DNA from 2 places in the Paenibacillus sp. FSL R5-0701 genome. Region 1 is predicted to be linked to the other one. Evidence: riboswitches for the same ligand, from Rfam matches in the RefSeq annotation. Region 1 holds a riboswitch; the other holds the start of a gene.
What was found. A riboswitch is a leader RNA that binds a small molecule or an ion and turns the genes downstream of it on or off. The one in region 1 is predicted to bind thiamine pyrophosphate.
Positions count from the first base shown of each region.

Region 1 (5,909 bases):
GCAGGTGGGATTGCTCCCTCCGAAGCAGAATGGGGACCCGAGTTGAAAACGTTCAAAAAAGTATATATTGAGATCACAAGTATCTGCAATCTGGCATGCAGCTTCTGTCCGCAGACACAACGTGCCAAAGGATTCATTGACCCTGAAGTCTTCAACAATATACTGGATCAAGTTAAACCACATACCAACCATATTTATTTACATGTCAAAGGTGAACCCTTGTTGCATCCCAAAATAGATCTGCTGCTTGATTCCGCACATGAGAAGGGACTCAAGGTGAACATTACAACGAATGGTACGCTGCTGCCCAAGACTCAGCATAAATTGCTTGGCAAACCGGCGCTGCGACAGATGAACTTCTCTCTGCACAGCTTCGATGGGCATGAAGGTTCAACTGACCGTGACGGATACCTGAGCAACATTCTGTCTTTTGTACACGAAGCGGTGAAGCACAATGTCATCATCTCATTCCGGCTGTGGAATCTGACGCAGGATAACTTCACGAATGCTCAGATGAATCGAAATCGGGAGACCCTTGAAGTGCTGGAACGTGAGTTCAATCTGGACTTCCGCATTGAGGAGAAAGTGGTTCCAGGCAGCGGGGTCAAAATTGCCCCAAATGTATACCTGAATCAAGACCATGAGTTCCAGTGGCCAAGCCTGGATGCACCTGAAGATGACGGCAAAGGCTTCTGCCATGCATTACGTGGTCAGGCAGCTGTGCTTGTCGATGGAACGGTGGTTCCATGCTGTCTTGATGGTGAGGGTGTCATTAACCTTGGTAATGTGCACGAGAAGTCATTCTCGGAGATTATTGAGGGTGAGCGAGCGAACAATCTGGTATATGGCTTCTCCAAACGTGAAGCTGTGGAAGAGTTGTGTCGAAAGTGCGGTTATCGTCAGAGATTCGGAGCCTGATATCTTATATGAGGAAGCCAGAAGACATTCAAGATCACACATTTGGAGACAAATGTAGTGGTCTTTCTTTGTAATCGGGGATTCAAGTGAGGGGTACATACACTACAAATGAGCATACCTGAGGTTGATATCAGCATATTGTTTGAGGGACCTGGCATGCAAAAAATGCCGATATGACAGGGATTGTGCGATGTCATGATATATCTGATCTAATGATTATTCTAGTTACCTTCCTTATTTGGTAGGATTAGGTTGTGGGTCGGACAGAGGTGCACCTCTGACGATCTTCCAGTACAAGCTCAGGCTTGTACAATACCAAATAACGAGAGAATAAGGGAGGAATAAAATTATGAAAAAAATGTTGACGTTGTTGCTGTCCGCTGGTTTGGTTGCTTCCATATTTGGTGCCGTTCCGGCTGCGGCTGCACCTACCGTTGTAAATTCAACGATTGTTGTTCCAAAGGGCACGACCTATGACGGTCAAGGTAAAACATTTGTAGCCAATCCTTCCACACTGGGCGACGGATCTCAAGCAGAAAATCAGAAGCCAGTCTTCCGTCTGGAGGCAGGGGCTACGCTCAAAAATGTAAATATCGGATCACCTGCTGCTGATGGTGTTCACTGTTATGGCAACTGTAATATATCGAATGTGGTCTGGCAGGACGTTGGCGAGGATGCACTGACATTGAAGTCTGCCGGAACGGTTAACATTACCGGTGGGGCAGCGTATAAGGCTTATGATAAAGTGTTCCAGATGAATGCAGCTGGAACAATTAACATCAAAAATTTCCGTGCAGATGATATTGGCAAACTGGTTCGCCAAAATGGTGGAACTTCCTTCGCAGTTAACATGACGCTGGATAATTCCAACATTTCTAATGTAAAAGATTCGATTTTGCGTACAGACAGCAGCACATCACAAGGGAAAATTACGAATACTCGTTATTCCAAAGTACCAACGTTGTTCAAGGGGTTTGCTTCAGGGAAAACGAGCCAGTCTGGGAACACGCAATATTAAGAACAGGGATACATTGGAATACGGATTGAAGGCGTGTACGGATAAGGTAGCTATTTCACATCGTGAAGTATGTCCAAAAGGCATCCAGGGGGATGCCTTTTCCTATGCCAACTTTTGATTTTTGTAGAGACCATTGCCACAAATACCCATCTGATGTACATTAGAAGCAATGAAATAAGTGAACCGGGAGCTCAATGAAGTTGGGCTGAGAGAGTGGCCTTGTGCCGCTGACCGTACATCTGATCTGGGTAATGCCAGCGTAGAGAACATGGATTTGCGATATGTAAGGGTGAATTGTGGGAATGAACGTGAATGAACAACAGACCTCTTTGAACTGTGGTGGTGTATCTGCCAGGGCGGAAGGGAGCTGGTTGATATTCCGTTTTTCGACATCCATCCCATACATCATTGTGAGGATTGTACACTTTGCGTATGGCCTTCCCGGAACCGGGGAGGCTTTTTCGTTTATTATGATAAACCCCACAGGGAACAAAGGAAGGACGTAGAGAACATGGGAACAACAGCAGGCAACAAGCGATTGAAACTAACGGATATTCTGGTAACCATCGTGATCGCAGTAGTGTTTGGGGTGATTTACAAGATATGGGGACCTACATATGACTTGATGAAACCATTTGGCGTTCATGCGGAGCAGATGATCTATGGCATGTGGTTTATGGCGGGCACGTTTGCTTTTGTCATCATTCGTAAACCAGGCGTGGCTATTCTTGCTGAAGTTGCGGCTTCAACGGTAAGTGCCTTTCTGGGCAGTGAATGGGGCATGTCCACACTTGTATACGGTCTGTTGCAAGGATTGGGAGCCGAGATATTCTTCGCAGCATTTTTGTATCGCAAAACCAATCTGTTTGTCACCTGTCTTGCAGCCATAGGAGCCGCAGCGGCTTCGCTTTTGCTGGATTACCAATACGGGTATATTGATTCACTCTCGGCCTGGAATTATACGTTATTTATCGGATTCCGCTTCATCGGAAGCATCTTGATTGCAGGAGTGTTCGCTTATTATCTCGCCAAAGCATTGGAACTGACCGGTGTAACACGTTCACTCAGACCGGTATCGAAACAGGATTATGAGGCGCTGGATTAGATGAACGGGGAAGGGAATTCGCAAGCGGTAAGTGTGACTAATCTAAGATGCAAGTTCCCGGGAGAGAAAGCCTTGGTATTTCAAGGCTTGTCTCTTTCTGTGCGTCAAGGAGAGAAAGTGCTGTTGCTTGGCCCGAGTGGCTCCGGTAAATCGACGTTATTGCAAATTTTGAGCGGTTTAATTCCACGTTCGGTAGAGATTCCGATGAAATGTGATGATATTCAGGTTCCTGCCAAAGCAGGAGTGGTCTTTCAAGATCCGGATACCCAGTTCTGTATGTCCTTTACGGATGAAGAGATCGCATTTGTTCTGGAAAACCGAAATATTTCGCGTGAAGAGATGCCTGCTCTGATTGAATATGTTCTGAAACAAGTGGGGTTATCCTTTGAACAGAATCGTGTATTGATCCAGTCCATGTCTCAGGGGATGAAGCAGCGTCTTGCGATTGCTTCAATGCTTGCCATGGACCCGGAGGTATTGTTTTTGGATGAACCCACTGCACTGCTGGATGATGAGGGGACTTCCCAGGTGTGGGATACCGTCAGAAGGATAGCCAGTGACAAAACGATCATCATCGTTGAACACAAAATAAACAAGATTGTAGATATGGTCGACCGCATCATTGTGTTATCACCTGAAGGAAAGATTGTGGCGGATGGGCCAGCACAGCAGGTATTTACGGATGAACGGGGCAAGCTGAAGGCTTATGGAATCTGGTATCCGGGTGTGTGGGATGAGCACGAGCAGGCAGCTAAGCAAGAAGAGGGAAGTGCTTCTGGAGAGCTTCAAGTGCGTGTGGATCACGGCATCTCAAGTGTGGAAACACAGCAATCGTCTGGCTTATCCGATACACCGGGTATATCCCCCATATCTCACGTCTCATCCTTATCGCCTGTATCACCCGCCTATCAGCCTGCACTGGACTTGCAGCAGTTCACCGGATGGCGTGGGAAAAGACCCTTCATTCAGGTAGAACAGGCCAAAGTATGGCATGGGGATTGGATTGGTATTGTCGGAGCTAATGGAGCTGGCAAGAGTTCATTGTTGTTATCTCTGATGAATATCCTGAAAACAACAGGTCATTATGAGGTGGACGGTCAGCCTTCTGGCAAAACGGAGCAGCTTGCAGATCGAATCGCGTTTGTATTTCAGAACCCGGAGTTTCAATTTGTGACCAACACCGTCGCGGAAGAAGTAGAATTCTCATTGCTGGGGGGCAGGCTTACAACGGAAGAAAGACTTGCCAGGACTGATCATATGTTGAATCAATTTGGACTAATCGACCTCTCCGAGCGTCATCCCTACCAATTATCGATGGGGCAGAAACGACGCTTGAGCGTTGCCTCTGCACTGGTGAGAGAGCAGCGAATACTGCTGTTGGATGAACCTACTTTTGGACAGGATGCCCGTAATACGTTCGCCATGTTAACACAACTGGAGCAATTGCGGCGTGAAGGAACAGCTATTGTTATGGTTACCCATGATCATGAAATTGTAAAAAGATATTGCACCCGAATCTGGACGGTAGATGAGGGGAGGTTAACTGATGCAACTGTCGTTTCCTCACCGTGAAACCTGGCTTCATAACGTCAACCCGGGATTAAAGATGATCATTCTGACGATGATGTTTGTCATCGTTATCCTCATTCACAATCTGAATGTAATGGCCAACGTTGCGGTGGCGATGATGCTGTTACTGTGCTGGACAGGTCATCCGTGGTATAGATTGATGCTGTACGCATCACCATTCATTCTGGTGTTTATCTCCACGTCCACAGGTATGATGATGTTTGGTAAGGGAGAGACCACATGGTATAAGTGGGGATTGATTCACATAACCGAGGAGAGTTTCTATCGCGGTCTACACTTGGGTTTTCGCTCGTTGAGCATGGCAGCGGCTGGCTTGCTGTTCGGACTGACAACGAAGCCGGTAAGGCTGTTTTATTCACTGATGCAGCAGTGGCGGCTTCCTGCAAAATATGCTTATAGCTTTCTGGCCGCGATGCGCATGATCCCCATTTTGCTGGATGAATTCCAGACACTCCGTTACGCCATTCGTATTCGTGGAACACGGCAACGTGGCTCTCGCTGGAATGTGTATGGTACACTTAAGCGTTACGCTATTCCGCTGCTGGCACAGAGTATTCGCCGTGCACAGCGAATGGCGGTAGCGATGGAAGCGAAGGGATTCACGGATGGCGCAAGCCGGACGTATTACATTCAGATTGGCTATTCGCGAGCTGATCTGTGGTTTGTATTTTATTATATGCTCACCTTAACAGCGGCTTATTACATTGGGGTCACCTTTCCTTATCATGCTACGATGGTGGATGTGAGGTAATATTGGGAGATAGATAGAAATATATTGAGGTAAACGGTAACTTTTTCCTTATAGCTGCGTCTCTATTGGAAATAACTTCTAATGGATGGGGATGAACGAGAGTGAAGAGGGGTCCTGACTGGCAGAGAACGGGGTACAAATGGATTACCATGACTGGATTATCAGCTGTGCTGTTGACGGGATGGATGCTGCTGGATTCCAAAATGGTCGTGCTTGGAGGACAAGCGTTGGCTACAACGCCACAAGCCTTGGGTGCAAGTTCTCAAGTCTTATCAACACAGTTGGCCTACAAACAAGGAGAACCCGTTACACTTATGAATGACATTCCTCTGTTCAAAAACAGGAGGGATGGCAGTGTGGCTGCTGACCAGCTGGGGATTGAATACTATACAACAAAAAACGAAAAGTATACGTTGGCCTCGGTTCGAGGCGAGTGGGTGCAGCTTAAGTCAACCGATCATGGAGACTTTTGGCTGCCAAGTTGGTATGCACTGAAGGAGAGCAGAAGCATGACGGAAACAGCTCCC
Region 1 covers NZ_CP150230.1:961,437-967,345, forward strand. Annotated here, with positions in the region: gene MKZ13_RS04420 (radical SAM/SPASM domain-containing protein) at 43-918, shown strand; gene MKZ13_RS04425 (pectate lyase) at 1,268-1,936, shown strand; TPP riboswitch at 2,109-2,219, shown strand; gene MKZ13_RS04430 (ECF transporter S component) at 2,448-3,041, shown strand; gene MKZ13_RS04435 (ABC transporter ATP-binding protein) at 3,042-4,613, shown strand; gene MKZ13_RS04440 (energy-coupling factor transporter transmembrane component T) at 4,588-5,382, shown strand; gene MKZ13_RS04445 (PQQ-binding-like beta-propeller repeat protein) at 5,532-5,909, shown strand, end outside.

Region 2 (5,909 bases), 490 kb from region 1:
AGATATCGAGCAGCCAGCGCTGCATGTCGCTGCGTGTCAGTGCATCCAGCGCGCTGAAAGGTTCGTCCAGCAGCATGAGTTCCTGCGGACTGAGCAGGGCGCGCAAAAATGCCGCACGCTGCTGCATTCCGCCCGACAGCATATGAGGATAGGCTTGCTCGAACCCGGCAAGACCCACGCTGCTTAACCACTTACGAGCTTCTGCAAGTGCTTCGTTCCGAGGGGGAGCGCTTGAAGCTACTTCTCCAGCAAGCAGTACATTATCTTCAATGGTACGCCAAGGGAAAAGGGCGGGCTGTTGGGGCATATAACTTATCTTGCCACGCTGTCCCGTTACATTCTGACCGTTCATAAGCACTTGGCCTTCCTGTGGCTTCAGCAGACCGCCGATGATATGGAACAGAGTGCTTTTGCCACAGCCAGAAGGTCCAACGATAGCAACAAACTCGCCTTGCTCCACAGTCAGGGACAGGCCGTTCAGAACCGGTAGCTTGCTGCGCCGTTCACGGAATGATGCATGAACATTAACAACGTCCAGTGCAGGTGGAACCGGAGCAGGAGTCGTGTTGGCAGGTCGATCAGGCGTAGCCGAGTTAAACTTTTCACCGTGCGTTGGCTCTATTACACTTGCTCCTCGTCCAGGCTGGACTTGTTCATCCTGTTGTCGATTCATATGGTCATCACTTCCTATATACAGATTACATGCTTTACTACCGCTTCTGTGGCCGCCAGCGCACGAGCAGCCTCTCCAGCAGGGCAATGAACAGGAAGAGCAGCAAGCTGAGCGCGACAATAATCATGATCGCCACGAATAAGCGGTCCGTACGATAAGCCGACTTTTGCAGCATCATATAATAACCAATACCCTTGTCTGCACCAATCCATTCGGCAATGATGGCACCCATCACGCTATAGGTAGCGGCGATTTTGACACCGGAGAACACGGATGGCAGCGCATGGGGGAGCTCCAGCTTCCAGAAGAAATGATGACGTTTCGCACCAGCCATGCGCATATAGTTCATCATGGCCGCGTCAGTACGGGTCAAGCCGTCCATGGCCGCCACTGCGACGGGGAAGAAACAGACCAGGATGATGGTAATCAGCTTGGGCAACAGTCCGAATCCGAACCAGATTAACAGGAGCGGCGCGAGCGCGATGGTCGGGATATTTTGACTAAGAATAAGTAGAGGGTACAGGGCTGACTTGAGAAAAGGGACCAAATGCAGCACCATCGCAATCAGTAATCCAACCGCTGTTCCAGCGGCGAATCCGATAAGCGTTAACTGAATGGTTGCGGAAGCGTGCATGCCAAGCCGTTCGGCCTGAGTTGCTGCTTCGCGGGCGATATCGGACGGTGCAGGCAGCATCCATTTCTCAATATGGAAGAGGGAGACGGCTCCCTGCCATATCGCTATAAAGAGAATAACCGCCACAATGGGCGGCCATACACTTTTGAAATAGGCATGCATTAGCGATACTTCTCCGTCAGGGTATCCATGCTGAAGCCAGTAGGGCTATGGGCGATTTTGATCTGGGAGATGATGCTTGGGCTGCCAGCCTCCACGAGTACCTCGTGCATCTTGCGGACAACCTCCAGCAGTTCCTCCAGTTCCCCCTCCATCGTGGTGTCGAGTGCGTTCACCTGATATTTCAGGCCGGATTGCTGAATAACTTCAATGGCGCGATCTACGTAAGGATAAGAGTTCTCGCCATTTGGCGTTTTCGGGATAACCTGAATGCTAAGTAATGTGCTTGCCATGAGAGATCACGGCTCCTTTCGTGATAAATTGCATGAATTGAACCAGGTTTACACTTATCACTCCGATTGCAGTACCCTCTTCCGATCGCTGTTATCCCCAGATTTCTTGAATCCATTTTCAATGGGGGAAATCCGGAGATAAAGGCGAACACTTTGTTTCTTCAGATGGGTTCTGCACTCTTCGTTCTTGTGTAAAAAAGTTAAACTTAAGCAATTTTTATTGGGGTAAAAACTCGTTTGTATATGCCTTGCTCACATCGATCTGTTCATCCAGCAGTTTTTTGCTAAACATCCAGTCAGTGTAGTTTTGCCACACTTCCTGTTTTTGTTCTCCCCAGCGCGGGGCGTCATCTGTGTACTTTGGACTAAGCCATTTCTGGCTTGCCAGCACGAGGTCTTTATCCAGATCAGGGACGGCCTTGATCAGAATGTTGGCTGCGTCTTCGGGATGATCAATCGCATATTGATACCCTTCGGAGGTGGCTTTCAGGAATGCTTTCACCAACTCAGGGTCGTTTTGGATCGTTTGCTCGTTGGTTACGAGGACAGGCGTGTAGTAATCCAATGCTTCTGAATAATCCTTCACATATAACATGTTGATCGGTTCCCCGCGCAGTTCGGCTTCAATGCCTGTCCAGGCGTAGAAAATCCACGCGAAATCAATATCCCGTTTCACTGCGGTGAAAAAGTCAGCGTCACCCATGTTAATGTTTTTCACTTTCGATACATCGGCTCCGTCGCCTTCCATAATGGATTGCATCACGGCTTCTTCCACAGGGGAACCCCAACCGCCATAGGTTTTACCCTCAAAATCTTTCGGTGATTTGATATTCCGATCTGCCGGAGCAGCGAACCCGGATGTATTATGCTGAATAACTGCTGCGATGGAGACCAATGGAACACCCTGTGTGCGGGCTTGAGTTACACTCTCCTGATAACTTACGCCAAACGGTACTTCATTGGAGGCAACCATCGTATCTGCGCCACCGGCACCTGGTTGTACAACCTCCACGTTCAAGCCTTCGGCCTTGTAAAAACCTTGATCTACAGCCGCATACAGGCCGGTATGATTCGTATTTGGTGTCCAGTCGAGCACCACTTTAATATCTTTCAGGGCGGCAGTGTCACCTTCGTTGCTGCTTTCCGTATTTGTGTTGCCGTTCTGCCCAGCTGGGGCAGCTTCTTTGCCACCACATGCGGCTACAGTCACCATAAGCACGCATAAGAGCAACAATCCCATCGTTTTACGCCATTTCATCTGTGGTTCTCTCCTTCGGTATGTCCGGCCGATTGGCCCGGGGTACTCCTTGGCTTCATATCCAATCATCTTGCATAAATCGACAGATTTATACCAGTTGAGATCTGGATAACGTCACTTTTTTAGCTCTCTGGCTATATAAAAGAACATTAAAAAAGCGTCCCGTATTCCGGGACGCGTGCAGGCGTTAGAGAGGTGGCGTTCAGCCATAGGGCTGTGCCATTTCGATATACTCCGATTCCTACGCTGGCATGATCCAGATCAGGTCTAAGGGTTAGTATCTTGGTGGGATACACTCTCAGCCGGCCAATTCCGACTCCCCTGGGAAACTATGAAGTTACGGGCATTACTAGGTGTAATTATAGGCCAGCGGGTGGAACGTGTCCAGTCAGGAACTGGATGGGGACACGTATGAACTTATCAAACAGGTCGTTATACATATGTATATCAGCCTGTTTAGATGTGTTATTTTCAATAATTATCGTGGCGAATCATATAAGGCAATCTGGCTGAGTGCAAAAGCATCGGATAGTGGGCCATAGCCTAAGTGCTGAAGATCTGGAAGGCTCCCCACAAATACTTGGATCAAATCCGATGTTTGATATCTCGTCGCATCAGGGCTGCTTTCCCTATTTCAGCGATCAGCTTTTGATCGATTGACCTTGACCGGAGACGCTTGCTTCATTTAAACAACATAATTTAGATACAAAAGGAGATAGTACTGCTATACAAATAATTACTTTTTACATAAAAATGGGGGCGTACTGAATGATCCTTAAAACCATATTCGCAATTATTCTGTCCTATTGTGTCTACGTTTTTTTCACAGCTTACCTTTTATTTTTGGTTCCGTCTCCATCTACTATTGAAAATACGGATATGCAAAAATTGTTAACCGCAGGAAGTACGACAGATCGCGTACTGCTCTTGGAGGACGGCTTTCAATCCGGTCAGGTGAGAATCCAGACCATTCGAGAGGCGAAAACAAGCATCGACCTGGCTTATTACTCCATCCAAAAAGGAAAAACATCTCAACTCTTTTTTGCTGCTTTATTCGATGCAGCTGATCGGGGTGTTCATGTTCGAATCGTTTTAGACGGGATTTTTCACAACATGCGCGGAGAATTGCGTGATATTCCAGATGCCATTGCAGCTCACCCCAATGTGGAGTTAAGGTATTATGAACCACTCAACATAGTTATGCCATGGACATGGCATAACCGTCTGCATGACAAGATCTTTCTTGTCGACAACACATATGGCATCATTGGCGGCCAAAATATTGGTGATAGATACATGGCATTGCAACCCAAAAAAGACTATGTATTCGATCGGGATGTCCTTGTTTACAATCCAAACCATAATACGAACAGCACAGTTGTTGAAATGAAAAAATATATAGATCTGTTATGGGAACATCCATTCACCAAACCAGAAAAACATGCCAAACGTCAACATCATGCAAAGGGGTTAAAAGAGCTGGCTCGGCTGGCTCAGTTATATAAAAAAGCTCGGGCTCAGAGCGATCCTTTTGTTAAAGTGTTGCCGAAGGAATGGGCTCAAGAGGCTCTTCGTTCCGACCACGTCGCTTTCATTCACAATCCAATCCAAAGGCTGTATAAAGACCCGATCATGTGGAGAGCATTTGTTCATTTCGCCAATCAAGCAAAGTCGAAGGTGTACCTTCAGACGCCATATGCCATTCCTACCAAGAAAATGAAGAAAGCCGTACATCTGTCGATGAATCCAAAAGCAGAATGGGTCATGGTAACCAATTCAATCCAGCAGACCCCTAACCCTTTGGCTTTCGCGGGATACTTAAGCTCTAAGAAACGGTTGCTTGATACCAATCTGGCCATTTATGAATACCAAGGCCCTTATTCCATACACGGCAAATCATTTGTCATGGATGATTACCGCAGCATGGTTGGTTCGTATAACCTTGATCCCAGATCCGCCTTTCTAAATACCGAATCTGCTGTGGTCATTTCTGGTTTTGCATTCGCCAACGAACTAACAGAAGCTATGGATATCAAACGTGCACATAGTACACGTGTGAATAATGGTGAGTATCCAGCAGAATCTACGAATCAGAAAGGCCCTGTTTTCAAACGAATGGCAATCACAGCTTTATCCAAACTGTCTTTTCTCTGGAGATTTCTGTTGTAGAGAAGAACCAGCTAATAGATATAGCTACTTTTACAAATTTTAATTTGGAAAAATCACGATTGTTCACAGAATGTTCACTTATGTGGAGGGTTTCCTCATCTCTATAATTACGAAGGTAAACAGAGAGGATGAGAGAATTGCCAACAAGCAAGAAGGAACAAATTATTTTCGGATTAATGATGTGTACAGGAATGGTTGTCGTCATGATGACATTCAATTTATGGCACAGTGGGTTACTCGGTAAGATGTCCCCGCTTGAGATACTGCTTCAATTCATATTATGTTTTGTCATCGCGTTTCTGGTGGAGTCTTTCATTGTTGGCCCTGTGGCGAGAAAGATTGCTTTTTCCTTGCCCTTTGACAAGTCCAACAAAATTCTGGGTGTGCTAGCCATGTCATTTTTTATGGTGATTGGCATGGTTCTGGTCATGTCCTTGTATGGGATGGTTTCAGCATATTTCGCTGATCAATTAAGTGGGTCATCCGTATTCCGTACGTATCTCCATACCATTGCTCGTAACTTCAGCCTGGCGCTGCCATATCAATTGATCATTTTGGGACCCCTCGTCCGATATGTATTCGGTAAATTCATCAAAGGCAATGGCCCTGTAGTGCCTGTCGTTAACAAAAGTGTTTGATTCGGTTGGCCATAAGTATTTCCTGGGCAATCTTGTGCAAATGAATAGAGCGAATTCTTTCCCTTGATTTAAGGTGATCAGAGGC
Region 2 covers NZ_CP150230.1:472,455-478,363, forward strand. Annotated here, with positions in the region: gene MKZ13_RS02290 (ABC transporter ATP-binding protein) at 1-673, opposite strand, end outside; gene MKZ13_RS02295 (ABC transporter permease) at 711-1,469, opposite strand; gene MKZ13_RS02300 (thiamine-binding protein) at 1,469-1,759, opposite strand; gene MKZ13_RS02305 (ABC transporter substrate-binding protein) at 1,977-3,017, opposite strand; TPP riboswitch at 3,238-3,350, opposite strand; gene MKZ13_RS02310 (phospholipase D family protein) at 3,786-5,186, shown strand; gene MKZ13_RS02315 (hypothetical protein) at 5,390-5,824, shown strand.
Region 2: linked by a shared signal. The riboswitch ahead of MKZ13_RS02305 (ABC transporter substrate-binding protein) and the one ahead of MKZ13_RS04430 (ECF transporter S component) in region 1 are both predicted to bind thiamine pyrophosphate.